DNA from 3 places in the Arthrobacter sedimenti genome. Region 3 is predicted to be linked to each of the others. Evidence: riboswitches for the same ligand, from Rfam matches in the RefSeq annotation. Region 3 holds a riboswitch; each other region holds the start of a gene.
The links. A riboswitch is a leader RNA that binds a small molecule or an ion and turns the genes downstream of it on or off. The one in region 3 is predicted to bind S-adenosylmethionine.
Positions count from the first base shown of each region.

Region 1: it holds a riboswitch for S-adenosylmethionine, as region 3 does, so the genes downstream of both, ACFO0G_RS12125 (DUF1737 domain-containing protein) here and metX (homoserine O-acetyltransferase MetX) in region 3, are expected to answer to the same signal.
Region 2: it holds a riboswitch for S-adenosylmethionine, as region 3 does, so the genes downstream of both, ACFO0G_RS15905 (cobalamin-independent methionine synthase II family protein) here and metX (homoserine O-acetyltransferase MetX) in region 3, are expected to answer to the same signal.

Region 1 covers NZ_JBHSDQ010000004.1:325,552-335,046, forward strand. Annotated here, with positions in the region: gene ACFO0G_RS12090 (multidrug effflux MFS transporter) at 1-527, shown strand, start outside; gene cls (cardiolipin synthase) at 569-2,044, opposite strand; gene ACFO0G_RS12100 (aminodeoxychorismate lyase) at 2,138-3,067, shown strand; gene ACFO0G_RS12105 (pyridoxamine 5'-phosphate oxidase family protein) at 3,129-3,593, shown strand; gene ACFO0G_RS12110 (TetR/AcrR family transcriptional regulator C-terminal domain-containing protein) at 3,606-4,310, opposite strand; gene ACFO0G_RS12115 (hypothetical protein) at 4,536-4,790, shown strand; gene opgC (OpgC domain-containing protein) at 4,876-7,341, opposite strand; SAM riboswitch class IV at 7,522-7,637, shown strand; gene ACFO0G_RS12125 (DUF1737 domain-containing protein) at 7,651-7,914, shown strand; gene ACFO0G_RS12130 (rhodanese-like domain-containing protein) at 7,911-8,321, shown strand; gene ACFO0G_RS12135 (O-succinylhomoserine sulfhydrylase) at 8,322-9,495, shown strand, end outside.
Region 2 covers NZ_JBHSDQ010000007.1:90,595-100,089, forward strand. Annotated here, with positions in the region: gene ACFO0G_RS15865 (GAF and ANTAR domain-containing protein) at 1-519, shown strand, start outside; gene ACFO0G_RS15870 (hypothetical protein) at 600-1,220, shown strand; gene ACFO0G_RS15875 (alpha/beta fold hydrolase) at 1,290-2,330, shown strand; gene ACFO0G_RS15880 (HAD-IIA family hydrolase) at 2,327-3,163, opposite strand; gene ACFO0G_RS15885 (TrmH family RNA methyltransferase) at 3,234-3,890, shown strand; gene fbaA (class II fructose-bisphosphate aldolase) at 4,152-5,171, shown strand; gene ACFO0G_RS15895 (DUF3151 domain-containing protein) at 5,172-5,594, shown strand; gene ACFO0G_RS15900 (uracil-DNA glycosylase family protein) at 5,669-6,298, opposite strand; gene ACFO0G_RS15905 (cobalamin-independent methionine synthase II family protein) at 6,502-7,710, opposite strand; SAM riboswitch class I at 7,724-7,828, opposite strand; gene ACFO0G_RS15910 (M14 family zinc carboxypeptidase) at 8,060-9,124, shown strand; gene ACFO0G_RS15915 (adenylosuccinate synthase) at 9,361-9,495, shown strand, end outside.
Region 3 covers NZ_JBHSDQ010000002.1:424,239-433,733, reverse strand. Annotated here, with positions in the region: gene ACFO0G_RS07185 (zinc-binding dehydrogenase) at 1-1,047, opposite strand, end outside; gene ACFO0G_RS07180 (MFS transporter) at 1,055-2,437, opposite strand; gene metX (homoserine O-acetyltransferase MetX) at 2,616-3,731, opposite strand; SAM riboswitch class IV at 3,744-3,859, opposite strand; gene ACFO0G_RS07170 (bifunctional o-acetylhomoserine/o-acetylserine sulfhydrylase) at 3,982-5,298, opposite strand; SAM riboswitch class IV at 5,343-5,457, opposite strand; gene ACFO0G_RS07165 (VOC family protein) at 5,609-6,247, shown strand; gene ACFO0G_RS07160 (HNH endonuclease signature motif containing protein) at 6,724-8,487, shown strand; gene ACFO0G_RS07155 (CPBP family intramembrane glutamic endopeptidase) at 8,559-9,338, opposite strand; gene ACFO0G_RS07150 (DeoR/GlpR family DNA-binding transcription regulator) at 9,410-9,495, opposite strand, start outside.

The sequences.
Region 1 (9,495 bases), on a different contig from region 3:
AAAACGAGTACGGCCTCACCGCCCAGCAGTTTGCCCTCGTCTTCGCACTCAACGGCGCCGCGCTTGTCCTGTCGGCCCAGCTCAACGCCGCCTTGGTCAAGAAATTCCCGCCGGTACGCCTCCTGCGCACCGCACTGCTGGTCCAGCTGGTCCTGGCCCTGCTGCTGCTCGTGGTGGTGGCAACGGGTGCCGGCGGAGCATTCGGGGCAGTCGCAGGCCTCTGGCTGGTGCTGTCGATGCAGGGCATGGTCCCGGCGAACGCCTCAGTCCTGGCACTGCACAATTACGGCCACATGGCGGGAACCGCGGCAGCGGTGATCGGCGCCCTTCAGTCCGGGGTGGCCGGACTCGTCAGCCCACTGGTGGGGGTCCTGGGCGGGAATTCGCTGTCGATGGTCATCGTCATGATCGGCAGCTGCGCCCTGGCGGTGACGGTGCTAGCCGTGGGAACGCCCGCCTACCGGAAGGGCGGCTGGGCGGAACATGCAGGGCGCGACGACGGCCAGCGGGTAAGTGCCGACGACTAGGGGTTGCGGCAGTTAGTGCACGTACCTCTATTGGACGGTGGCTATTGCACGGTGGCCGTCAGCCGGGCCACATTGTCCACGTAGCGCGCAGCGAGCGGGCGGTTGAGCCAGTCCTCCAGCTTGAGCTCATGGGATATGTCCCGGTAGGTGTCCTCCACTGCGCGCATCTTGTTCACGATGTCCTCGCCCAGGAGCATCACGGACACCTCAAGGTTCAGTGAGAAGGACCGCATGTCCATGTTGCTGGAGCCCAGGACGGCCACTTCGTCGTCAATGGTGAAGTGCTTTGCGTGCAGCACGAACGGGGCCTTGTACAGGTAGATGCGCACGCCGGCTTCCAGGAGGGCCTCGTAATAGGACCGCTGGGCGTGGTGGACCAGGAACTGGTCGCCCTTTTCGGACACGAACAGCTCCACGTCAACGCCCCGCTGGGCCGCCGTGGTGATGGCGTACAGCAGGGAATCGTCCGGAACGAAGTAGGGGCTGCAGATGGAGATCCGGTGCTGCGCCGAGTAAATGAGGGTGTTGAACAGCCGCAGGTTGTTCTCGGTAATGAAACCCGGGCCGCTGGGCACCACCTGGGCCGTGATGCCTCCGGGATGGGGGTCGGAGGGAAGCTGGAGCTGGTGTTCCAGGGATTCGTCGGTTTCGCTCAGCCAGTCCGTGGCAAACACCACGTTCAGGGTGGTGACGATGGGTCCGCGCAGGCATGCCATCAGCTCCACCCATTCGCGGCCTGCCTTGCGGTGGCGGGGGTTGTTGTAGGAGGGCTCGATCAGGTTCTGCGACCCCGTGAATGCAATTTCACCGTCCACCACCATGATCTTGCGGTGGTTGCGGAGGTCCGGGCGGCGCCACTGACCGTGGATGGGCAGGAGGGGCAGCATCCGCTTCCACTGGATCTTGCCCGCCTTGAGCCGCTTGAGCAGCTTCCTGTACCCCTGGATGCGCAGCGTGCCGATGTGGTCGAACAGGATGCGCACTTCGACGCCGCGCTCGGCCGCTTCCTCCAGGGCGGTGAGGAGATCGTTGGTGACGTGGTCCGAGCTCATGATGTAGAACTCGGCATTGACGAACTTCTTCGCCTTCCGCACAGCCTTCGTCATTTCCAGGATGGAGTCCGGGTAACCGGGAATGAGGTCCACCGTGTTGCCGTCCACCATGGGCAGCGACCCCAGGGTGCGGTTGAGCTCAGAGGCGGACTTGACCCACTCCGGGCCGGGGTAGTCGCTTTCTACATCCGACAGCGCCGTGATGCCTGCCTGTACCCGGTCGTTGACCAGCTGCTGCTGCGCGCGCCGCCGGCGGGACAGCTGGAAATTGCCGAACAGGAGGAACAGGACGATGCCGACGAATGGAATGAAGAATATCCCCAGCAGCCAGGCCATGGCCGTGGTGGGGCGCCTGTTGCCGGGAATGATGCCCAGGGCCAGGACCCTGATGGCCAGGTCGGCAAAGCCCAGGAGGACCACCACCCACGTGGGCGCGGTGCCGGCAAGCGAAAAAGGCCACAACACGTCTATAACTCCCGGGAAATTGGGCTCCGGAGGACTGCTTCCGGCCGGGGCGCTCTGCCCAGCTTATCCGCGGTGTCGCACTAAGCTGGTGCCATGACCTCTCCAGCCCCAGTGGTTCTCCTTTTCCTCGATCCCGCATTTCCTGACGGCAGGGCGGCCGACGCGTCCCAACCCCAGTTGCTGGTCACGGATCTTGGGGTTACAAGGGGCGACGGCGTCTTCGAAACCATGCTGGCGGTGGGCGGGTCGGTGCGGAAAATGCAGGCCCACCTGGACCGCCTGGCAGGCTCCGCCGCAGCACTGGACCTGGACATCCCGGACCAGGACCCGTGGCGCCGTGCCATTGCCGCTGCCGTGGCCCGGCACCGGTCAGAGAACCCGCCTGCGGACCCTGCTGCCGATGAACTGGTGGTCAAGCTGGTGGTGACCCGCGGCGTGGAGGGCGCTCCCGCACCCACGGCCTGGGTTCAGGCATCCCCCGCCGGGTCCGTCGGCCGCCGGCAACGTGAAACGGGCATCGACGTCATCCTCCTTGACCGCGGCTACGACAGCGACGTGGCCGAACGGGCACCCTGGCTGCTCCTGGGCGCCAAGACTCTTTCCTACGCCGTCAACATGGCAGCGCTCCGCTATGCGCACAAGCAGGGCGCGGACGACGTCATCTTCCTGTCCTCCGACGGCCGCGTCCTGGAGGGCCCCACGTCCACGGTCCTGCTGGCGCATGCGGGAAAGTCCGACGACGGCACGCCGGTGAAGCGCCTCATCACACCCCAGCTGGACAGCGGCATCCTCCCTGGAACCTCCCAGGGCGCCCTTTTCGCTGCCGCGAAGGCGGCGGGCTGGGAGCTGGGCTACGGCCCGCTGGAACCGCAGGACCTCCTGGACGCGGATGCGGTCTGGCTGATCTCCAGCGTCCGCCTGCTTGCTCCCGTGAACACGATCGACGGAAAGCAGATCGGCAGCCCCTCCCTCCAGAAGGAGCTGACTGCAGAGTTGAGCGGGCTCTTTGCGGGCATCCAGTAGGCCCCTGCAACAGGCGCTTAATCCCTTTTCCCGCTCCCGGTTCACCCGTAAGGTGTGGACCATGGACTCGCGAAACCTGCCGATCGAAAACCTGTCCTTCGACGACTGCTGGGAACTGCTCGACAATGACACGGTGGGCCGTCTGGCCATCGTGGTGGACGAGCATCCGGAAATCTTCCCTGTGAACTATGTCGTGCACCTGCGCAGCATCGTCTTCCGCACGGCTCCTGGGTCAAAGCTCTGGGGCGCCAGGATGGAACGGCCGGCCGCGCTGGAAATCGACGGCTACGACTCCTCCACTGAACGGGCCTGGAGCGTGGTGGTCCGGGGCGACACGGAAATCATTGAGGACCAGGCCGTCAGGGATGCAGTGGACGGCCTTGGCCTGGAGCCGTGGCAGCCCGGCGAGAAGGCCAACTATGTCAGGCTGGGAGCTAAGGCGTTGACAGGGCGTAGGTTCCAGGTGAACCGGCCGGACGTCTGGAACACCCGGGTCCAGGACCGGCGCCGCGCCTCGTTCGAGTAGCAGGCGCCTGCGTCAGGCGCCGGAACGGGCCGCCTGCCGTGAAAGCTGTGCCTCCAGCCCGGAGAGCAGGATGGTGAGTCCCTGATCAAGCTCCGCGGCGCCGTCGTATTCCGCCAGGGCCGGAGCCAGGGCACGCAGCCTGGGAAACTCCTTGGCAGGCAGGCGGTGGAGCCCCAGCCGCAGCAGCACCTCGTTTTCTTCCGGGTCCACCACGTACTCCTGCAGCTCGTTGAGGATGTGCCCGTAGAGGAAGCCGTAGTAGGCGCGGTAGACGTGGAGCGCATCGGCCGGCTTGAATCCTGCCGCCACCAGCAGGGACAGGATTTGCTCCAGCGGCCGCAGCGTGCCCAGCGGCCGCAGGCCCAGCGGAGTGGACAGGGGCCGCGTCACCAGCAAGGGCACAACGTTGGGGTGCTCAAGTGCCAGGCCGCGCAGCTCGTGGGCAAGGACCCGCAGCTGCGCTTTCCAGTCCGGGTCCCCGGCATCGATTGAGAGCTGGTCGAGGACAAGCTCTGCCACGCCGTCGAGCAGGGCGGCGCGGTTTTCGGCATACCGGTACAGGCTCATGGGATCCCTGCCGAGTTCCTGCCCTAGCCGCCGCATGCTCAGCGCTTCCAGGCCTTCGGCGTCAACCAGTTCCAGGGCTTTGGCCAGCACGATGTCCCTGCTGAGCCTCGTTTTGGGCGAGCCGGGCCCGGAAGTATCGGCGGAAGCCATCGAAAAATCCTTACTGCCGGCCGTGGTCCTGATAGGCGCCGGGCCGGTTGCCTCATATCTGGTCTACAGGTAAAGTCTACAGTGTAGACATCGTGGTGAGAGCACATGCGCTCCCCGAAAGTCCAGGGGAACGCCTACAAAATCCTTTGCCATCTTGTGCAGGGCATCGAGATTCGCCGCTGTAGCCTACCGGCGGCACCAGGCACCGAGCGAAGGGACGCCGTCATGGCCAATTCGCAGTTCGATCTTTTCTTGTACGAAGCCACCTATTCCGACCACGCTTCCGGCTTCACCCTGGACCGGGACCGGCTCTATGGGTTGTACACCAGCTGGTGCATGATCAATCAGCAGCGGCTCGGCAGCGAATCCACTTTCTGGTCAGCCATGAAGCACAGGATCAACCCCGGGCACAACGGACTCCGCATGAAGGGCCCAGCCGCCGCAGACTATATCCTCGCCAGCTATCCGGGGCTTGTCTAGCTTCCCCGGGCCGCCTTGGGGCAACCCGCGGGCGCACGAACACATGCTGTGGCACTCCGGTGCCACGGCATTTTTCATGTCCGGCTCAGGTGGGGATGATCCGGAAGAGGAACCTGGTGCGCACCATCACCCACAGCAGTCCCAGGACCACGGCATAGGCCGCGGTGTTGAGGAAAATGCTCTGTTGCTGCAGCGCCGGAATGTTGGCTACGACGGCGATCAGCAGCACGTGCATGATGAACACGTAGAGCGTGGCCCGGCCCAGTGGAATCAGGAACCAGCCCAGGGCCCGCTGCACCGGCTTCCAGTAGGCGCTGAGGAATGCGTAGGCCGCTACCACCAAAACCATGACATTGAGCAGGCGGCCGGGAGCCAGGTACGTGCGGCCAAAGAGGGCGTCGTACATGCCGCGGTATGCCGCGTCCGGCATGAGCGCCAGGCGGACGTCGTAGTTGTTGGCCAGGTAGGGGTTGCCCCAGGACAGGAAGGCCAGCGCAAACGCCGCGGCGGTGCAGGCAACCACCACCCAGATGTGCCTGGACAGCCAGGAAATGATGGCACGGCGGTGATAACCGGCAACCAGCCCCAGCACGAACAGCACCTGCCACACCAGCAGGGGGAACGAATCCTCGAACTGCGACGGCAGGACGCGGAACCTGGTCACCGTACCCACCACGTACACGGCGAGGGTCGCCGCCAGCACCCAAACGGCCTTTCCACGGTTCAGCGCCGCCAGGATGAGCGGGCTGATGAGCAAAAGCACCACATAGAGGCCCATGACGTTGAACTGCCACGGCCCGAACTGTAGCAGGATGATGGCCGGCAGCACCTGGGGCGGCACGGGGAACTGGAACAGCGACGACATGCCCGCGTAGAGGTCGTAAGTCCTGCCGGCACCGTTGTGCCCGGCGCCGCCGGTTCCCTGGTCCACAAAGGTGGTCAGCGCCTCGGTGTGGAAGAACGGGAGCAGGGACAACAGGAAGACGCCGATCAGCACGGCGAGCGCCGTCAGGTAGAGCTTGCCGGCCCGGCGTGACGTGAGGTCCACAACCCGTCCGAAGTCCTCCTTGGCTTTGGGCCCGTACACCATGCCCACCACCAGTCCGGAGAAGAGGACAAACAGCTCTGCGCCTGACACGAAGCCCACTGCCTCCTGCGTGAGCAACTGGAACAGCGAGGCCATGCCCAGGTGGTTGACCACCACAAAGACGATGGCCATGCCGCGCAACAGGTCCACGCGCGAGTCCCTGGTGGAAGGATCCTGGTAGCTCCAGGCCGTGGCTGCATTGATCCTGCGCGGAACCTGCCACAGGGCCACCAGAAGGATGAGCATGGCAGCGGCAACAGTCCAGGCAGCAGGCCCGGAAAGTGTGTTGGCGCGGACATAAGTGCCGGTGGATGCCTGATCGGTCACAGGGCCGGTGACCATCGGCGAGGCTTTCAGCCGATCCGCCGCCGCTTTGGCAATGTCCGGGCTTCCGGTGAGCAGCCAGCTGATGCTCGCCACCCCGGTGTCCCTGGTGCTGGTGCGCTCATCCCACACGACGGCGGCCGTGCGGCCGAATCCCGGGGAGGTGGCAGTTCCCACCACCTGGTCCCACCAGCCGGTTTTGATGTCGGCTTCGGGTGCGCCGCCCGTTGAAGGGCTGTAGAAGGCCGACGTCTGGAGCAGGAAGGGTTTCCGGCGCCCCTCTGAATAGGTGCCGTAGAAGTTTTCGCCCCCGGAGGCTGTCAGCATCTCCTGGAGTTCACCGGCCCGGGGCACGGTGTTGACGGCGGCTCCGCCGGCCGTGTCGTCGTGGTAGGCGGCAAGACCCACCCAGTCCACGGCGTCGTCGCCCGGGTAATACGGTGCGTAGGCGTTATCGCTCCCGTTCCAGGCCCCGTCCCCGTTCGTGTCCAGCAAAGCGAACCCGTCGCTTCCCGGCTGCGGCGCGTTCCGGCTCCGGTCAAAGGGGTAGTCCTTGCCCAGGTAGGGTGACCACACCATGGCGACCCGGCCGCCGTCGTCCTTCTTGAATGCCTTGGACACTGCTTGGAAGGCCTGGCGGTACGCGGCGGGCTGCTGGCCCCAGCCCACCCAGCTGGTGTTCATGTCAGGGGCAAACCGGATCAGCAGCTGCCCCTTGAACCCGGAGGTGAGGCCGTGCACCTGCTGTGCGAAGGCTTCGGCCTCGCTGGTGCCGAGCTGGTCCAGCGGCACCGACGGCTTCACCGTGAGCAGGGCGTGGGAGCCTTTGGCTGCGGCCTGCTGCAGGAAGCCGTCGATGTCATTCCGTTCCGAGTCACGGAATGGAATGGTGATGTCGTGTCCGAAGACAGCGGGGCTGGCACCCAGCCGGTCGCTGAAGCCTGCGGCGGTATCCTCGCCCCACTCGAGGACCGCACCCAACCACGGCTTTCCGTTTTCAGGTGCAGTCTGGGCCGCCTGCGCCGGACCTGCCGGCGCCAGCACGGCCAGGAAGGCGATGACGATGGTTGCCAGATAGGCGACGGCAGAACGCGGACGGTTCCGCCAGACGGCGTGGTGGTGCGATGTGACTGCCCGCATGTTGCAAGGACCCCCCGGTACTCATTGCTCTGCTGCCCGTTGCTTAGGCGACGGGGCGGTGCCCCCGGTAAGACTTTATCGGGCGGCGGGCCTTCGCGTGTCGCCTGGGCGTCCGGCGAATTACGGAACATGACGACGGCGGCCGTGCGGCTCGGGAGCGCAGGTGTTACGTTTTTGGGGAGTAATGAGTACCGGCGCCAAGCCCTGACTGGCCGGTCGGCAACCCTCCCTTTCGCGGCGGGGTGCCTCAGGTGAATACTCGGCATATCGACCCATTCGAGCTGCAAGCGTGAAAGAAGGAGATCCGTCGTGTCTGACGCACCCGCCCCTGACGAAAGACTGTCCTACCGCCTGATTACCGGCGCGGACACCCGTGAGTTCTGCGAGCGGATCTCCGCTGCACTCGCCGACGGGTACGTGCTGCACGGCAGCCCTGCGGCAACCTTCAACGGCACCACCGTCATCGTGGCGCAGGCCATCGTCCTTCCGGCCGCCATCGCCTCGGCGGATGCCGCCGTGGCCACTGCCGTGGACGAGCTCGAGGGCGAGTTCGACGGCGAGGGCCACGCATGAGCTACGCCGGAGACCTGACGCCGCAGGAAGCCTGGGCCAAGCTGGAGCAGGGCGCCGTCCTGGTGGATGTCCGCACCGAGGGCGAATGGGCCCACATCGGCATCCCCGACACCAAGGCCACAGACAACGACCCCCTGTTCATCCAGTGGACCTTCCCCGGCGGCATCCCCAACCCGGACTTCATCAAGGACCTGACGAACCAGGCACCGGAGGATCCCCAGGCGGAACTGGTGTTCCTGTGCCGCTCCGGCAAGCGCTCCATCGCCGCGGCCACCGCCGCCACCCAGGCGGGATTCACCGCCTACAGCGTCCTCGAGGGCTTCGAAGGCGATCCCGACCGCTTCGGCGAGCGGACCGTCAATGGCTGGAAAAACCGCGGCCTGCCCACCAACCTCGGAAAGAACTAAGTGAGCTTCAACCAAGACGCCCCCGGCTGGAACCCCGACACCCAGGCAGTCCGCGGCGGGCTGGACCGCAGCAACTTCCAGGAAACGTCGGAGGCCATCTTCCTCAACTCCGGCTTCGTCTACGAATCCGCGGCCGCTGCTGAACGCGCCTTCACCGGCGAGGATGAGCGCTTCGTCTACTCCCGCTATGGCAACCCGTCCGTGGCCACCTTCCAGGAACGGCTCCGGCTGCTCGAAGGCACTGAAGCATGCTTCGCGACGGCGTCGGGCATGTCCGCGGTGTTCACGGCCCTGGGTGCCCTGCTGGCAGCCGGCGACCGGGTAGTGGCCGCACGCTCGCTGTTCGGTTCCTGCTTCGTAGTCCTTAACGAGATCCTGCCCCGATGGGGTGTGGAGACGGTGTTCGTGGACGGGCCGGACCTGGACCAGTGGCGCGAAGCGCTCTCCAAGCCCACCACGGCTGTCTTCTTCGAATCCCCGTCCAACCCCATGCAGGAAATCGTGGACATCGCCGCTGTCAGCGAACTGGCGCACGCCGCCGGGGCCACCGTGGTGGCGGACAACGTCTTCGCCACTCCCCTGCTGCAGCGCTGCGGGGACCTCGGCGCCGACGTCATCGTCTACTCGGGCACCAAGCACATCGACGGGCAGGGCCGGGTGATGGGCGGTGCCATCCTGGGCACCAAGGAGTTCATCGAGGGACCCGTGAAGCAGCTGATGCGACACACCGGCCCCGCGCTGTCCCCATTCAACGCCTGGGTCCTGACCAAGGGCCTGGAAACCATGGGCCTCCGCGTCAACCACTCCTCCGCCACCGCCCTCCGGCTGGCCGAGTGGCTGGAGGAGCAACCGGCCGTGAGTTGGGTGAAGTATCCGCTGCTGAAGTCGCACCCGCAGTACGGGCTGGCGGCGAAGCAGATGAGCGCGGGCGGGACCGTCCTGACGCTGGAGCTTGCTCCTTCGGGTGGGCGCTCCGGCAAGGAGGCCGCCTTCGCCCTGCTGGACGGGCTGCGGATCATCGACATCTCCAACAACCTGGGCGATTCCAAGTCCCTGATCACCCATCCCGCCACCACCACCCACCGCGCCATGGGACCGGAAGGACGGGCTGCCATCGGGCTCAGCGACGGCGTGGTCCGTCTCTCCGTGGGGCTTGAGGACCCGGACGACCTCA
Region 2 (9,495 bases), on a different contig from region 3:
CTGACTGCGGCGAAGGAAGAACGGGAAGTCTACGTTCCGGATCTGCTGCAGGAGGACCGGTGGGGCCCGGACTATGCCGCTGCGGTTGCCTCGCATGGCCTGCGCTCGGTCTTTTCCCTGCCCTTCCACCTGCAGGGCGAAGCCAGGGCAGCCCTGAACCTCTACTCTGATTTCCCGCACAAGTTCGACGGGCGGGCTGCGGAGAGGGCCAGGGACTTCACCCGGGAGATCTCACAGGCCCTGCGCCTGGCCGTCAGGTTCTCGCTGCACGCAGACAGCGCGACCAACCTCAAGGCCACCCTGGAATCCCGCACCATCATCGACATCGCGGTGGGCATCGTCATGGCGCAGAACCGCTGCAGCCAAGAGGCCGCCGTCGAAATCCTCACCGAGGCGTCCAGCAACAGCAACACAAAGCTGCGGGACATCGCCAAGTCACTGGTTGATTCGGTGGGCGGTCCCGGTGCGCGCACCTACTACCAGGAGCCGGGGAAGGTCGGGTCGGGCCCCAGCGCCTGACGGCAGCTTGTGCGGGGGCTTCACGGGGGTTACGCTTGCGGAGGTTGAGCCGTCGGCCATAGACCTCTTTTGGAGTACCTATGGACCGCGTATTAGACGCACTCGTTAACCTTGATGTCCCTGCCGACATCGTCCGGATTGAAGTCCGGGGGGCCCTTCACCACGACACCCGTGCTGACCTGGTCCACATTATCCGCCGCGTCCGAAGGATGGGCATCCGCTGCCGCATCTGCGTTGATCTTTCGCAGGCTGAGCTTATTGAATCCTCCGCGCTGGCCGGGCTGCGGACGGATCTCAACGCAATCGCCACCAACTCATTGCTGGGTGTTCCTTCCGCCACGGTGGAACTTCAGCTCACGCCCGCCGCGCATGATTGGGCCCCGGAGAATGCCGCCAGCCGCCAGCCGCTCCTGATGGACGACGACGTCCGTGAGCTTTTCCCCGGGGGCGAGTTTGCCGGTGAGTTCCCCCAGCTGCCCGTCATGTGGATCCAAGAGCTGTACGGCCGCCCGCTGACCGAATACACAGACGAGGAACTGCTCCAGGCGAGTGACGCGGTCTTTGCGCTCCTGGACACCCCGGAAGCCCCCGACGGAGCGGACCTGCTGGGCCGCTACAACGATATCGGCCTGGAAATCCTCCGCCGCCGGCAGGAACCCCACGCGCCGTTCCCAGCTGCGGAAGGGCAGGCCGCCAGCTGACCCTCCCGTCACCAAACGGTTACCTCCACCGGTTGCAGTGGCCACTTTCGGTGGGCTTACGGTAGGAGGGTGCCGTATGAGGGGGAGGTAAGTCCGCAGGGCCGGCGCTGGGTCCCAGACGCCCGGCTGCTGCTGGAAGCGGCTGCCCTAAAGCGCTTTTCACGGCGCAGCTTCCTGGCCGGTGCCGGGGCCTCCGGACTTCTGGCTGCCGACATGCTGGTGACCCGCGACGTGCAGTCGCAGCGCCGCAGCACCAGGATCCTGACCGTTCCTGATGACTTCGCCGACGCCTACTACCCGGACGCCAGCTGGTTCCTGTTCCCGGGCTACAAAACCAGCTGGGAAGAGGCGCAGTGGATCCTCAACACCATGCGCGGCGCCCTGAACAAGCGGGCCCGGCTAGCCGCCGTCGGGTACTCCAATCTGGGCCTGAACATCACCGAGGTGGTCAACGCCATCACTGACTACATCGCCGCCGAGAAGATCACCAAGCTGTTCTTTTACGGACACAGCTTTGGCGGCATGCTGGCAACACAGGTGGCTGCGCGGCTGCTGGCGTTGCAGGGAGTCCAGGTGCAGTTCATCCTCCTGGACTCCAGCCCCTACAGCGCGCACGACGTCCTGGACCAGAGTTGGTTCGACGGCGTGGTGTTCCTTTACGAGAGCGGGGTCAGGTTCCCGTCCACCCTCCGCGGCGGCTATGAACTGGGGGAGCGGATCATCCACAAGGACGAACGGAGCTGGCGGCAGATCCTGAACCAGACGCTGGAGCAGCTTTCACCGATTGCCCCGTCCAATGTCCTGGTCCAGACGGAGTCCGCCTACATCTACCACTTCGAGGGAAGCCAGTTCGCCGGCCATCTTGGCACAGCCAAGATGGCCTACATAGGCAATCCCAAGGACGGGACCGTGGACTACGAGACCGCGTCCGAAACGTGGTCCGTGGTGTTCAAGGACAACATGGTCTCAAGCAACCTGCAGACCACCGGTGCTGCCCCCGCCCACGCCAGCCCCGGCTGGAATCCGCAGATCTACCGGCCCCTGGTAAAGGAGTTGCTGGACGAGTACTTCCCACTTCCCCGGGGCGGTTCCCGGGTCAGCATCTTCTAGATCTGGTTCTTCAGGTCCGCCACCGAGTTCAGCACCTGGTTGGGCCGGAACGGGTACGCGGCGATGTCGTCCTTGTGGGTGATGCCGCTCAGGACCAGGACGGTGTGCAGGCCAGCCTCCATGCCGGCAATGATGTCCGTATCCATCCGGTCACCGATCATGGCGGTGGTTTCGGAATGGGCGTCGATCTGGTTCATCGCCGAACGGAACATCATGGGGTTCGGCTTGCCCACAATGTAAGGCTCCCTGCCGGTGGCCTTGGTGATCAGGGCCGCGATGGCGCCGGTGGCGGGCATCGGGCCGTCCTTGGAGGGGCCGGTGGCGTCCGGGTTGGTGGCGATGAACCGGGCACCGGCCAGGATCAGGCGGATGGCGGTGGTGATCGCTTCGAAAGAGTACGTGCGCGTCTCGCCGAGCACCACGAAGTCGGGGTTCTGGTCGGTGAGGATGAAGCCTGCCTCGTGCAACGCCGTCGTCAGCCCTGCCTCGCCGATGGTGTAGGCGCGGTTCCCGGATTCAGCGCCCCCGGCGGACACCTGGTCCTTCAGGAACTGGGCCGTGGCGAGGGCGGAGGTCCAGATGTTTTCCTCCGGGATCTCCAGACCGGACGCGCGCAGGCGGGCGGCGAGGTCGCGGGGGGTAAAGATGGAGTTATTGGTCAGCACCAGGAAGCGCTTTGAGGTATCCACCCAGCGCTGGATCAGTTCCGCGGCTCCCGGGATGGGCTGGTTTTCGTGGACCAGGACGCCGTCCATGTCCGTCAACCAGCACTCGATGTCCTGGCCGCTGCGGTATACCGCGGGGTTGCCTGCTACCTCGTCTGCCTCTGCCATGCCTGCCTCCGCCTGTGATGGTTGCCCGAAGAGTCCAGTCTAGTGTTGAAGGGTGAACCAAACGCCCGGCATGACAGACGAACCCGACCACCAGCCCGGGGAGGCCGAACCCGCAAAGGCGGAGGTCGGCGTCGGGCCCTGGGAAGGGGAACTTCCCGAAGGCGACCACTGGGACCCTGATCTGCTGGCCGACGGCGACCGGCGCAACGTCCTGGACAAATACCGCTACTGGAAGCACGAGGCGATCGTCGCGGAACTGGACTCGCGGCGCCACAACTTCCACGTGGCCATCGAAAACTGGCAGCACGACCTGAACATCGGCACCGTGGTGCGCACCGCCAACGCCTTCCTTGCCAAGGAAGTGCACATCATCGGCCGACGGCGGTGGAACCGGCGCGGTGCCATGGTCACCGACCGCTACCAGCATGTCCGCCACCACCCCACCGTTGAGGACTTTGTCCAGTGGGCGCAGGGGGAGGGGCTCGCGATCATCGGAATCGACATCTTCCCGGACTCCGTGCCGCTGGAAACCTACGAGCTGCCCCGGGACTGCGTGCTGGTCTTCGGACAGGAGGGGCCGGGCCTGACCCCGGAAGTCCACCAGGCTGCCGTCGCCACGCTGTCCATCGAGCAGTTCGGTTCCACCCGCTCCATCAATGCGGCCTCCGCCGCCGCCATCGCCATGCACGCGTGGATCCGCCGGCACGTCTTCAACCAGCATGTCTAGGGAAGGGCCGCTTCCTTTGGACGGCCAGGGTGCGGGTGGTGGGCCCACGCCCGCAGGGTTCCCTGGCTGAGCTTGCGAAGTTAGGGTGCGGGTGGTGGGCCCACGCCCGCAGGGTTCCCTGGCTGAGCTTGCGAAGTTAGGGTGCGGGTGGGGCGTAACCCAGAGCACTCCCGGCCCGCTAATGGCTAGGATGGTGCCAAGCCGTAAGCGGTCTACTTGAGGGTCTTCCACCCACAGACGAAACTCAGCAGAGGAGCCAGCATGCCCATTGCAACCCCAGAGATCTACTCCGAGATGATCGACCGCGCGAAGGCGGGCGGCTTCGCATACCCGGCCGTGAACGTCACGTCCTCGCAGACCCTGAACGCAGCCCTCCGCGGCTTCGCCGAGGCCGAGTCCGACGGCATTGTCCAGGTTTCCACCGGCGGCGCAGCCTACTGGTCCGGCGCCTCCACGAAGGACATGGTCGCCGGTTCCCTGGGCTTCGCGGCTTTCGCCCGGGAGGTTGCCAAGAACTACGGCGTTAACGTCGCCCTGCACACGGACCACTGCCCCAAGGACAAGCTGGACGGATTCGTCCTGCCCCTGCTCGAGGCTTCCGAGGCTGAGGTCAAGGCCGGCCGCAACCCGCTGTTCAACTCCCACATGTGGGACGGCTCCGCCGAAACCCTGCAGGAGAACCTGAAGATCGCACGCGACCTGCTGGCACGCACCGCTGCGGCGAAGATGATCCTCGAGGTTGAAATCGGCACCGTCGGCGGTGAAGAGGACGGCGTGGAGAACGCCATCAACGACAAGCTCTACACCACGGTCGAGGACGCCCTGGCCACCATCGACGCCCTGGGCGCCGGCGAGAACGGCCGCTACATCACCGCCCTGACCTTCGGAAACGTCCACGGCGTGTACAAGCCCGGTGGCGTTAAGCTGCGCCCGGAGATCCTGAAGGACATCCAGGCCCAGGTGGGTGCCAAGATCGGCAAGGAGAACCCGTTCGACCTGGTGTTCCACGGCGGCTCCGGCTCCTCCGACCAGGAAATCGCGGACGCTGTTTCCTACGGCGTGATCAAGATGAACATCGACACCGACACCCAGTACGCCTACACGCGTCCCGTGGCGGACCACATGTTCAAGAACTACGACGGTGTCCTGAAGGTGGACGGCGAAGTGGGCAACAAGAAGACCTACGACCCCCGCGTCTGGGGCGCTTCCGCAGAAGCAGGCCTGGCGGCCCGCGTGGTGGAAGCCACCAAGCAGCTCGGTTCGGCCGGAAAGACCTTCTAGATGTCGGACGAGTTCCGCCGGAACCTGATGGGGCCGGAGCCCACGCTCCTGCCCGCCGAGACCGAAGTGTACGGACAGCTGGACGCCGGTCAGGAAGCCCTGGACCTGGTGGAAAAGCACCCAACGTCCTCGCTCCTGTGGGCCATCCTGGCCGAGGAAGCCTGGGCGGAGGGGCGCACCATCGACTCCTACGCCTATGCGCGGGTGGGCTACCACCGCGGCCTGGATTCGCTCCGGCGCAATGGCTGGCGGGGCGTGGGGCCCATCCCGTGGGAGCACGAGCCCAACCGCGGCTTCCTGCGGGCGCTCTACTCCCTGGGGCGGGCGTCCTCGGCCATTGGCGAGGCTGACGAGCCGGAGCGGATCGAGAAATTCCTCAACGACTCGGACCCCAAGGCGAAAGCGGCCATCGAGGGTGCCTGAGGCCCAACGGCCTTAAAGCAGACGACGGCGGGCGGTGACTTTCATTCCGAAAGTCACCACCCGCCGTCGTTCGTTTAAGGTTTGGCGATGCCGGTGCGGGCCATGGCGTCGGCGTAGGCCGTGCGCATGTCTTCGAGGAACTCCTCCTGGCGTGCAGGGGAACCGGCGAACGCGCGGCCGCTCAGCGAGCGGACCTTGTAGGTCTTCAGGCCGCGGCGCCACAGCAGGGGCACCTCGGTCTTCAGCAGCAGGTTGGCCAGGCGGTTGGCTTCAGTGCCGTGCGCCACGATGACCGATGCGCGGGGCACCAGGGCCAGGAACTTCAGCAGGGGCTTCAGGCCGGCCTGAACCTGGTCCGGGGTGAACTTGCCGTTGGGTTCGCCGGGAACGTGCCAGGGGTGGACGTTCCACGGCATCACGAACTCGGGGCGCAGGCCCAGCTTCCACTGGATGCCCAGCATACGGGTGGCGGCGTCCTGGTCGCCGGCGGTGATGAAGCCGGACGGATCCGCCTCACCGATGTTGGAGTAGAGGCTGACAATGCGGCATTCTTCAACGTCGTGCATCGGATCCACGTAGGGGACCACGGTTCCGGGCTTGGTCTCCCGCAGGGAATCGCACAGTTCGTTGACGGCTGCCACGCTGGGTTCGTAGCGGCGGCTCATGAGCTGTTCGTGGAATGTTTCGGGGGCCAGGGCTGTCATGAAGTGCTGGTTCTCCTGCGGGGATTGGCGTTGCTGCCGCCGGCAGATGAGGGCGCGGGCAGGCGCAACGCATCAGCAGCGGTTGGTTGGGGTGGGCCGGACCTCGCCGGCCTTCCCCAGTTTAGCAAGCCCCGGGAAGCGAAACGCCGGCTGCCCCTTTCCGGTGATGGAAGGAACAGCCGGCGCCCGGACTGCAGGCGTATTTACCAGAGCCGGTTGGTGGCGCGGCGGGCACCCTCGCCCAACGCCTCCAGCTTGGCGAAGGCAATCTGCGGGTGCACGCGGCCGCCCAGGCCGCAGTCGGTGGAGGCAATGACGTTCTCCCGGCCCACCACGTCGGCGAAACGGACGATGCGGTCCGCCACCAGGTCCGGGTGCTCCACGACGTTTGTGGCGTGCGATACGACGCCCGGAATGATCACCTTGCCTTCGGGGAGCTTGGTGTCCTCCCAGATCCGCCATTCGTGTTCGTGGCGCACGTTGGCAGCCTCGAAGGAGTAGGCGCCGGCGTTGACCTGCAGCACGGAGCCGATGATGTCTGCGAACGGGATGTCGGTGGTGTGCGGGCCGTGCCAGGAACCCCAGCAGACGTGCAGCCGGATTTGCTCCTGCGGAAGGTCCCGGAGGGCCCAATTGGTAGCCTCGACGCGCAATTGGATGAACTTCAGGTAGTCCTCCAACGACGGTTCGGGGTTGATCTGGTCCCAGCTCTCGGCCAGGGACGGGTCGTCGAGCTGCACGGTGAGTCCGGCGTCGATGATCGCCTTGTATTCCTCCCGCATGGCGTCGGCACAGGCGTAGACCAGTTCCTCGTCGGACTTGTAGTACTCATTGGCCACCCGGGCGCAGGAGCCGGGGGAAAGCGAGGCCACGAAACCGTCGGAGAGGCCCGCAGCGGCCAGCCCGGTCTTCAGGTTCCTGATGTCCGACGCCACAAGGTCCTGGCCCGTGTACGTCAGCGGCCCGGCGATCTTGGGCTGGGTGACCGACTTGCGGTTTGAGAGGATGCCCGAGGACGGATCGCTATAGGCGTCGTTGAACTTCTGCCGGTCGCGGCGGTCCGGAAAGGAGGTCAGGACGATGTGGCCCGGCGAGGAGCGGTGGACTTGCGAGTCGGCCCAGCGGTCCACGTTGGTCGGTTCCAGGCCGCCGAGTCGGGAAAACGAGTAGTTCCACCAAGCGCCGTAGTCCACGGAAGTGGACATGGTGTGGCCGTACTCGCCGTCGTTGGCGATGTCGACGCCCAGGTCTTTTTGTCGCTGGACAATGTCCACCACCGAGGCCTCGAGGAGATCAAGGAATTCCGGGGTGATGCCGTCGGCTTCCTTGGCCGCATTTGCTGCGATGAGTTCCGGGGTGCGGGGGAGGGAACCGGCGTGGGTGACGCGGATGTGGTCGGTGTTCAGGGACATGCTGGAATCTCTCTTTCCATCGGTCCTGGCAGTAGCACCTTCGGCCAGCAGGACTCCTGCTGGACCGTGGTTGCTGCGGCGTCATCGAGCCAGGTCTCTCGGCCGCTCCGGATGGTTCCCTCTCACTTAAAGCGAGAAGCGCGGGTCTGGGCAAGTCCTGTCCGCTTTGTGTCGCACCAGATGCCGGCGCTTACTTCTTCTGTGCTGTTGGCGTACTTACAGCTTTCGTCCAGCGTATTGACAGATTCTGTCCAGCTTGGTTGGCTCTTGTCACAGCCAAATGAGGGAAACGATGGCTGACTGCCCACTCGCACGAAGCGCATCGCACCCAAAGAAGAGGTCATTCACCGTGAACAAATCCCTGGCAACCTTCAGGAACCTTGCCCTTTCCGGCGCCCTGGCGCTCGCCGTCGTGGCCGGACCGGCGCCGCTGGCCATCGCAGTGGGCGAAGGCCCCGGCTATGACGGCAACGGCCAGATCACCACAACAAAACTGGCCACCTATGACCAGATGGTTTCCTTCCTGAAGGACCAGGACGCCAAGCAGCCCGCCATGGAACTGGAAGTCATCGGCCAGACCGTGAAGGGCCGCGACATCCACCTGGTCAAGTACATTTCCGATCCGGCCAAGCCCACCATCCTCTACCTGACCCAGCAGCACGGCAACGAACAGCTCACCACCGAGGGCGCCATGGAGTTCATCAAGCACCTGGGCACCGGCAAATCGGCGGACATCCTCAAAGGCGTGAACATCCTGGTGGTGCCCATGCTTAACGCGGATGGCGCCATGGGGGACGTCAACTTCTCCCTGGACAACTACCTCGCCAAGGGGGACCGGCACCTCACCCGCTACAACGCCCAGGGCGTGGACCTGAACCGCGACCACGTGGCCAAGGTCCAGCCGGAAACCCAGGCGCTGCACAACAACGTGATGCGCAAGTACCGGATCGACTACATGATCGACCTGCACCACCAGGGCACCCGCGCCGAGCGTGACGGCAAGCTGGTCTCCGGCTCCATCCTGTACCCCACCACTCCCAACGCAGATCCCGCCGTCGTCGAAAAGTCGAAGCAGCTGGGCGCCGTGGTCTTCAACAACGTCGACTCGACCGGCTGGGGCCACCTGGGCAAGTACCAGGGCGGCAGCGCCGAGACCATCAGCCGCAACGGCATCTCCGTGGAATACGGCATCGCCACCTTGCTCTTCGAGATGCGCGGCATGTCCGACCACTACCTGGACGGCTACGCGCTGGGCCAGCGCAGCAACGGCTACCTGATCAAGCAGACGGTCACCACGCTGACGTCCACCGCCGCCGCCATTGCGGACGGTTCCATTGCCGACGCCGACACCTCCTTCTGGGACACCCTCGCCGAGCAGACGTCCCGGCCCGCCGGGGAGGCGGACGACGAATAGCGCGCCAAGGGCCGCCGCTGCCCTATACGCCTGAAGGGCAGCGGCGGGCCAAACGGTGGACAAAGTGCCCCATCGGCTAAACTTGGGTGGTAAGAGCCCCGGGACTCTTCCTTCGCCGTGCCGTGCTGCGGCCGCGCGAAGGCCGGTATGTTCGGGGCATTCTCATGAACGGCGCTGCATAGGCCTGCCACCTGGTGGCCGGACCCGGGCAGCCCGAACGAATGGGGGAGGATCCCATGCCAGCAATTGTGATCGTAGGAGCCCAGTGGGGCGACGAAGGAAAAGGCAAGGCCACCGATTTGCTGGGCGGCCGTGTTGACTACGTCGTCAAGCCCAACGGCGGCAACAACGCCGGGCACACCGTCGTCGTG
Region 3 (9,495 bases):
CAGCAGCTCAACCGGCAGCCTCCCCTCCCGCCAGTACCCGAGGTACTGCGGGATATCCCGGGCGGGAACGGCGTCACCCATATAGGAGCCCAGCAGCCGCTTGCCGGCACCGGCGAATTGGAGGGCCGGGACGGTCAACTCGGCGGACGGGTGCGGCAGGCCCACCGCGACCACTGCCCCGCCCCGGGTGACCCGCTCCAGGCAGGATGCGATCACCGCGGCCGAACCCACCGCTTCAATGGCTACATCCACGCCGTCGCCCGAAGCTTCCTCGATCAACCGCCTTGCATCCTCCGACGTTCCCACGGCGGTGGCTCCGGCGTCGAGCGCGAGCTGGTGCTTGCCCTGGTTCGGATCAATGGCGATCACGCTGGCAGCTCCGGCCAGGCGTGCCGCCATGACGGCGGAAAGGCCCACCGCCCCCAAGCCGAACACTGCCACGTGCTGCCCCTGGCTGACTCCCGCCGTGTTGAACACCGCGCCCATTCCGGTGAGCACGGCGCAACCAAACATCGCCGCAACCGTGTCCGGGACGTCGTCGTCAATTACCACCACTGATTCCCGCGCAACCACTGCATAGTCCGCGAAGGCGGAAACGCCCAGGTGGTGGTTAATGCGCTCTCCCTCCGGCGTCCGCAACAGGGCAGGCCCGTGCAGCAGGTCCCCCGAACCGTTGACCTCTGCTGCCCGGTGGCAAAGCGCGGGCCGCCCGGCCAGGCAGGCCCGGCAATGGCCACAGCTGGGCACGAACACCAGCACCACGTGGTCGCCCACGGACACGTCCTCCACACCCTGGCCAACGGACACTACGCGCCCCACCGCCTCATGGCCCAACGCCATGGGAAGCGGCCGGACCCGTGAGCCGTCCACCACGGAGAGATCCGAATGGCACAGGCTCGAATAGGTGATGGCAACCCCCAGCTCACGGGCGCGGGGCTCCGGCTGCTCGAGCTCCTGCACCAGCAGCGGCCGGTCATCGGCGTAGCTGCTCTTACCGGGGGCATTTCCAGTGGCGGGGACGGTTGCGTACAGGACGGCGGCTTTCATGGGATCCCTACTTCCTGCCGGCGGCCAACAGGTCGGCGGTGCCCTTGGCGTCGGCGGCATCCACGTCGTGGAGTGAGACGCCGCGGGTCTCCTTCAGGAAGAAGACCGCGACGGCGGTGATGGCGCAGGCGATGAGCAGGTAGACGGCCACCGGAACCGAGGACTTGTAGGTGCCCAGAAGTGAAGCGGCGATGATCGGGGCCAGGGAGCCGGCCACGATCGAGGTCACCTGGTAGCCCAGGGAGACGCCTGAGTAGCGCATCCGGGTGGGGAACATTTCCGCCATGATGGCAGGCTGCCCGGCGTACATAAAGGCGTGGAACACCAGGCCGATCATGATGGCGGCCAGGATGATGAAGTCGTTCTTCGTATCCATCATCGGGAACGCGAAGAACCCCCATGTGGCCCCCATAATGGCGCCGGCCATGTAGACGGGCTTGCGGCCAAAGCGGTCCGAGAGCTTGCCGATCATGGGCACCACGGCGAAGTGGACGGCGTGGGCCAGGAGCAACAGGAGGAGGATGCGCGTGGTGTCGGCCTGCACCACGGTCTTGAGGTAGGTGATGGAGAACGTCACCACCAGGTAGTACAGGATGTTTTCCGCGAAGCGCAGGCCCATGGCGGTGAAGACGCCGCGCGGGTAGCGGCGGAAGACCTCGGCCACGCCGTAGCCCTTGTGGCCGGCATCCACTTCCTTGCGGGCCTCGAGGAAGATGGGCGCGTCGTTGACCTTGGTACGAATGTAGTAGCCGATCAGGACGATCACCGCGGACAGCCAGAAGGCAACGCGCCAGCCCCATCCGAGGAAGGCGTCCTGGGTCAGTGTGGAGGACAGGACGAACAGCACGGCCGTGGCCAGCAGGTTGCCCAGCGGCACGGCGGACTGCGGCCAGCTGGCCCAGAACCCGCGTGACTTGCTGGGGCTGTGCTCTGCCACGAGGAGGACGGCGCCGCCCCATTCCCCGCCAACAGCGAAGCCCTGCGCAAACCGGAGGATGACCAGCAGCGCCGGAGCCCAATAGCCGATCTGCGCGAAGGTGGGCAGGCAGCCCATCAGGAAGGTGGAGACGCCCACCAGCACGATGCTCAGCTGCAGCAGCTGCTTGCGGCCGAACTTGTCGCCGAAGTGGCCGAACACGATGCCGCCGATGGGACGGGCCACGAAACCCACGGCATAGGTGAGGAAGGCGGCGATGATGCCGTCCAGTTCGGTCCCGGCGTTGGGGAAGAAGGCCTTGCCGAACACCAGGGTGGCGGCCGATGCGTAGAGGAAGAACTCGTACCACTCCACGACGGTGCCGGCCATGGAGGCCGTCACCACTTTCTTCAGGCCTGATGCCTTGACGTCGGTTTCCTCGGTGAACCTTGCGGCGGAGCGTTCCGTACTCATGCGAACTCCTTCGGCGTCGTCGTCGACACCACGGGGACAGTCGATGGCAGCCGCGTGTGATGTACACCACGAAAGCCGGCTTCGATGAGTATGGTCTGCCTGCCCGTGCAACCTCAACGCCCATTAGTGCAGAAGGCATCTGCACTAATGCACATTGCTGGCGGTTTGCTGGATGGCCCTAGACCAGGAAGCTGCTCCTCAGCTGTGCCCCCAGTTGCCCAATTTCGGTGAGGAACCCGTCGTGGCCGATGGGCGCCTGGATGACGTGGACGTCCACGTCGCCGGGCAGCGCCTGCGCCAGCTCCCGCGACTGGGACGGGAAGTAGAGCCGGTCGGAGTCGACGGCGGCCACGAAGAAGCGTGCAGTAGCCGCGGCCAGCGCTTCGGCCAGGGTTCCCCGGCCCCGGCAGACGTCGTGGCTCATCAATGCCTCGGTCAGGGCGATGTAGCTGTTGGCGTCAAAGCGCTTCACGAGCTTGTTGCCCTGGTGGTCCAGGTAGCTTTCCACCTGGTAGCGGCCGCGGGCTGCGAGCACTTCCCCCTGAAGGGGCGACTCGGATGCCTGGGCTGACCGGCCAAAGCGGCCTTCCAGTTCTGCGGCGGACCGGTAGGTGATGTGGGCGATGCGCCGGGCAAGGGCCAGGCCCTCTTCAGGACAGGGACCGCCGTAGTAGTCGCCGCCGTTGAAGTTTGGATCCTGCCGGATGGCCAGGGTCTGGGCCTGGGCAAAGGCGATTTGTTCTGCCGTGCTGGCAGCCCCGACGGCGATGACGGCGCAGCGCTGCACCCTTTCCGGGTACGACACTGCCCATTCCAGTGCGCGGGCGCCGCCCATGGAGCCGCCAAGGACCGCGAACCAGCTCTTGATTCCCAGCTGGTCTGCGAGCCGGGCTTCCGCCACTGTGCTGTCCCGCAGCGTGACCAGGGGGAAGCGGGAGCCCCAGGGCGATCCGTCGGGGGCGGGAGAGGAGGGGCCTGTGGAGCCGTAGCAGCCGCCCACAATGTTGATGGACACCACGAAGAAACGGTCGGTGTCCACGGGGGCGCCCGGGCCCGCGAGTTGTTCCCACCAGCCTTCTTCGTCCGTGTCGCCACGGGTTACGTGCGTGCTGCCGGTCAGCGCATGCTCGATCAGGATGGCGTTGCTGGCGTCCGCGTTGAGCGTCCCCCAGGTTTCGTAGGCCAGGGTGACGTCCGGGAGGTATCCCCCGGCTTCGAGTTCCAGTCCCCCGATGGAGGCGTAGCGGACAATTCCGTGTTCGGGGATGGTTTTTGGGGCGACGGTAACCGTCATGGCAAGACCTCTTCTACGCGCTTGCCCGCCGTCATTTGACCGGCAGGCCAGGTCCTCACCCGGGGCACCCCACCGCGGATGGAGGGTTGCCGGCCAGCAAGCCGGGGCTGTCACTGGCACTCATGACCTGGATCGAGTGTACGAAATACTCCCCGGTCCAGGCCAAGAGTGTGACTGGTTGTGACTTCCCGGCTTGCTGCCCGCCCCGTCTTACCGCCCGAGCGGAGGCCCGGCGTCGTACTTTGCCCGTCTAGGCGCTCTTCGCAGCCCTGAAGCCCGCTTCCAGGTCGGCGAGGATGTCGTCGATGTGTTCCAGCCCCACGGAAAGCCTGACGAGTCCCGGGTGCACCCCGGCCACAGCCTGCTGCTCCGGGGAGAGCTGGCTGTGGGTGGTCGACGCCGGGTGGATGACCAGGGAGCGCACGTCGCCGATGTTGGCCACATGGGAGTGCAGCTCCAGGGCGTCGACGAAGCGTTTGCCCGCCTCCGCTCCGCCGGCCAGGTTGAAGGCGACGACGGCGCCCGTCCCCTTGGGCCCGTACTTGCGGCCACGCTCGTACCAGGGGCTGGACGGCAGCCCGGCATAGGCGACCGATTCGACGTCGTGCCTTGCCTCAAGCCAGCGCGCCACTTCCGTGGCGTTGGCAACGTGGCGCTCCACCCGCAGGCTCAAAGTCTCCAGGCCCTGGGAAATCAGGAAGGCGTTGAAGGGCGAGACCGCCGAGCCCAGGTCGCGCAGGAGCTGGACCCGCGCCTTGAGGATGTAGGAGAAGTTGGCCCCCAGCGCTCCATCGGCTCCCAGATCGCGGGCGTAGACCAGCCCGTTGTAGGTGGGATCCGGGGTGTTGAAGCCTGGGAACCGTTCCGGGTCCTTGCTGAAATCGAACTTGCCGGAATCGACGATCACGCCGGCGATGGCTGTGCCGTGGCCGCCCAGGTACTTGGTGGCGGAATGGATCACGATGTCCGCGCCCCACTCCAGCGGGCGGATGAGGTACGGGGTGGAGAGGGTGTTGTCCACGATGAGGGGCACGCCGGCCTGGTGGGCGACTTCGGAGATGCCCTCGATGTCCAGGACGTCCTGGCGGGGGTTGGAGACCACTTCACCGAAGAAGAGCTTGGTGTTGGGCTGGACTGCGTTGCGCCACTGGTCCAAGTTGTCGGGGTCCTCCACGAACGTGACGGAGATGCCGAACTTTTTCAGGGTGTGGGCGAACAGGTTATAGGTTCCGCCGTAGAGGCTGGGGCTGGCCACGATGTGGTCGCCGGCCTCCGCGATATTCAGGACCGCGAACGTTTCAGCGGCCTGGCCGGAACTCAGCAGCAGCGCTGCCAAACCACCTTCGAGGCTGGCGATCCGCTGTTCCACTGCGTCCTGCGTCGGGTTGCCGATGCGGGTGTAGATGGGCGCGAGTTCGGACAGTGCGAAGCGGTTTGCCGCGCTCTCGGCTGTAGGGAACACGAAGGACGTGGTCTGGTAGATGGGCAGGGCACGGGCTCCCGCGGCACTGTCCACTTCCTGGCCGGCGTGGATCTGGCGGGTTTCGAAGGACCAACCGTTGGACATCCAAATCTCCTTTGACATGGGCCCGGCATGCTCACCGGCAGTGCGGGCCGCGCTTGCTGCCGACTCTTGCCGGACAGCCAAGTCTTCACCCGGGGCACCCCACCGCGGATGGAGGGTTGCCGGCCAGCGAGCCGGGGCTTGGCGCTGGCACTCATGACCTGCGCCAAGTCTAGGAACAGCGTTGTTGCTGTGAACAGGATTGTGACGAACATGGTCTTTTCGGCGGCCTCCCCATGGCCATTGAGTGCGCGCAAATCCAGTAAGGGTACCCTTAGCTGAGAGCCGCATCACAAAGTGCCAAGATGTTGCCATGCGCATGGATCACGTCTCTTACGCCTGTGAACACGACGGCCTCGCGGCCACCACCGAACGTATTGCAACTGCCCTCGGCGTTGAGGCAGTGAAGGGCGGGGTACACCCCCGGTTCGGAACCCGGAATATGATCATCCCGCTCGCCGGTCACAAGTACCTCGAGGTTGTGGAGGTCCTGGACCACCCCGCATCGGACAAGGCACCGTTTGGACAGGCCGTAAGGGCCCGATCCGCGGCAGGCGGCGGCTGGATGGGCTGGTGCGTCGAAGTGGACGACCTCGCCCCTTTCGAGGAACGCCTCGGCCGCTCCGCTGTCAACGGCAACCGCAAGTTCCCGGACGGGCGCGAGCTGGTCTGGAAGCAGATCGGCATCCTGGGCCTCATTGCCGATCCCCAGGTCCCGTACATGCTCAAGTGGGAGGGTGATCCCTCACTTCACCCGTCCAACGCCTACGAGAGCAGCCTCAAGATGAGCTGCCTGACCATCGCAGGCTCCGCCTCCCGGGTCACCGAGTGGCTGGGTGAGCCGGTGGAGAAGCCGCTTGAGGACGTTGCGGTCGAGTGGGTCGCACCTCACGGGACGCCGGGCATCCTGTCGGTCACGTTCGAAACCGCCAACGGGGCTGTCACTCTCTGACGCTCCAGCTTCCCTTGTTGGGAGATGAGTGCGCCGGGTCCATGCCCGGATAATCTTCGGCCGCCATGAGGTGGTGACAACGGCGTCACCACCTCATGGCGGCCGAATTCATTTAAGCAGCGGCTGCTTTCGCCTGGTCAGAGCCGCGGATTTTTCTGCGCCATGCATGTTCCTTTGCGCGCGCCGGGCGTCTGGGCTGCGGCAGGGAACCTTCGCATAGAAAACGTACGACGGCGGCTGGCGGGCTTTGTGCTCCGGCTGGCGCGCTCCGGCGCTGCATCTATTCCTTTTCGCACCACATATATTCCTGCGCCACGCATATTCCTTTTCGCGACGAGTATATGGGGCTCGAAAAGGAACATGCGCGGCGAAAACGTACGACCGCGGTACTAGACTGGCGCGCCCCCGGGCGCCGGTCCATGCCGTAAGTCTGCATGACAGGTTTGAATGTCAGTGCCTCGAGGGACGATGTTCGTATGGGAATCAGCAGGGGTGTGGGGGCAGGTGCGGAAGGCGTTCATGCCTCCGTGGCCGCTCTTGATGCCTTGGACCGGGAGGATGGGTTCCTGGCCTCCGGCACTGCTGTTGGTTCGGGTGCAGCTGTTGGTTCCGGTGCTGCTGCTGTTGGTTCCGGTGCTGCTGCTGTTGGTTCCGGTGCTGATGTGTTGCAGCGGCGGTATGAGATCCGGCTGGAACGGCTCGAAGTTATCGCCCGGCTGGAGGCGCGGCTGTCCGCGATGAAGGCACGGGACTCAGCCGAGGCCGTCGGGTTTCAGCAGGCCATGACACCGCCGGACGCGTCCCTGCACGACCGCACCTACGCGGAGATGTCCGTAGTGGAGGAAATCGCCGGAGTCCTGACCATCAGCTCCGCCGCCGCCGGGGCGTTCCTGGAACAGTCCCGGAAGGTTTGCTCCCTCCCACCCGTCTTCGAGGCCCTGGCCGCCGGTGACATGTCCTGGCAGCACGCGAAGGTCATCGTCGATGAAACCGAAGGCCTAACTCCTGAGGGCGCGGTGAAGTTGGTGGCGCATTTCTTCGACCCCGACGCACCCAACGCCGCCCGCGGCGCAGCCCCGGGTGAACTCGTCCCCTCCCGGTTCCGGGCTAAGGTCCGTGGCTGGCGCGAACGCCACCACCCCGAATCCATCGAAAGACGCCACACCAAAGGTTGTGCCGACCGGCGCATGGAATACACCCCCGACCGCGACGGCATGGCCTGGATCTCCCTCCACCTCCCCGGCGACACCGCCTGCGCCATCTGGAACCGCACCACCGCCACCGCCCGCGGCCTCCAAGGCCCCAACGAACCACGCACCATCACCCAACTCCGCCCCGACATCGCAGCATCACTGCTCCTCAGCACCGGCAACGCCATGGAGACCAACCGCAACACCACCGCTGCAGCAACCGAGCCGGTCAGCAACGATGAAGGAACCGGTAACGACGACGGGACCGGCACCGCTGCCGGTTCGCGGCCCGTCCGGGAGATCGGGAAGGTACCCGCCCCGCGGGCCGATGTCCTGGTCATGGTGCCGGTGCTCTCCCTGCTGGGTGCGACGGATGAGCCGGCAGTACTGGACGGGGTGGGACCGATCCCGGCCTCGATGGCACGCAAACTCGTCGCGGACGGGGCGGAGTCCTTCTACCGGGTCCTGGTCGACCCCAGGGACGGGGCACCGCTGGAGATCGGGAGGAGGAACTACCGGCTCACCGAGTCCATCAAACGCTGGATCAGGATGCGCGACGCCAAATGCACCTTCCCCGGCTGCACCAACCGCACTCCGGACAACGAAACCGACCACCTCCAAGCCTGGCAACACGGCGGCAGTACTGATGTCAGCAACCTGGCGCAGCTCTGCCCCAAGCACCACCGGCTCAAACACCACAGCCAGTGGACACCGGACCCGGCGACCACCAATGAACCACCCGGCTGGACCTCACCCACCGGCCGCCACTACAAACCCGAACACCCAGACACCGAACCAACCCACTGGCCAGCGGGCATCCTGCCGATGGAGGCTGTTGCGCGCGCAGCAGAGGATCTGGAGTGGGAGCCACTACTCGCGGACATGCCAAACTGGCCCGACCCGCCACCTGAAGAACCACCCGCCGAGAATCTGCTCGACCCCAGCGGACTGTGCCCCACAGATCCACTATGGGACGACTTCTACGCGCAACCATTCAATCTGCCACCCGACCCCGAAGCAGCTTCGTGGCTACTACTGTCGCTAATGTGACAGTTGAAACACGTTCTCCTACCAGCGCACGACTTGTCGCCAGGCCCGCCCCACCCTGAAGGCCGGTTTGCCTAACCCAACCCAACGGCCTTGCCGAAGAGGCTGAAACCCACAAACGCCACGATATCCAGCAGGGCATGGGCGATCACCAGTGGCATGACCCGGCGGGTTCGTGTGTACAGCCAGGCGAACACAACACCCATCACGGCGTTGCCAATGAAAGGCCCAAAACCTTGATACAGGTGGTAGCTGCCGCGGAGGACCGAGCTCACGGCGATGGCCAGCGGCATACTCCAACCGAACTTGCCGAAGCGGTCCATGAGGTAGCCCACCACAATGACTTCCTCGAGAACCGCGTGGCGCACAGCCGACAGGATCAGGACGGGAACGGTCCACCAGTAGGCATCAAGCGCACTCGGAATGATGGCGGTGGTAATGCCCAGGGCCCGGCCCGCCGCATAAAGCCCCAGCGAAGGTATGCCAATCAGGGCAGCCAGCCCCAGGCCCTGCAGCAGATCCTTGCCCGGCCGGGCGAAGTTGAAGCCAAGCTTCCGGAAAGCGGAGCCGGAGTTGCCCGCTTTGCCAGGCACGGCCTGGCGCTGGTCGGTGAGGAAGTAGAGGACCAGCAGCACCGGCACCAGCGCAAAGATGATGTCCAGCAGCTGGTACGTCAGGTCGAAGTACTCCCGCGTGCTCTGCGAGCGGTTCAGGGTGGACGTCCCCTCGGCCAAAGGAGCCCGGGTCATCTTGTCGAGCAGCTGCACCACGGAATAGACAGCCGACTGGCCCAGGGACAGGCCCAGGACGATCCAGACTTCGAGCCGCAGGCGACGGCGGGAGGGAACCAGCATGTTCCCATCTTGCCTTCAGTTTCTGGATCCAGCCTGATGGAACTGCCGGTGCACCCAGTCTCTCCGCAACGTCAGGCGGGCGCGACGATCACTTCCGTGCCGTTGGCCTCGAACGCAGCCTTGTCGCGGGCAGAAATGCCGGCGTCTGTGATCAACC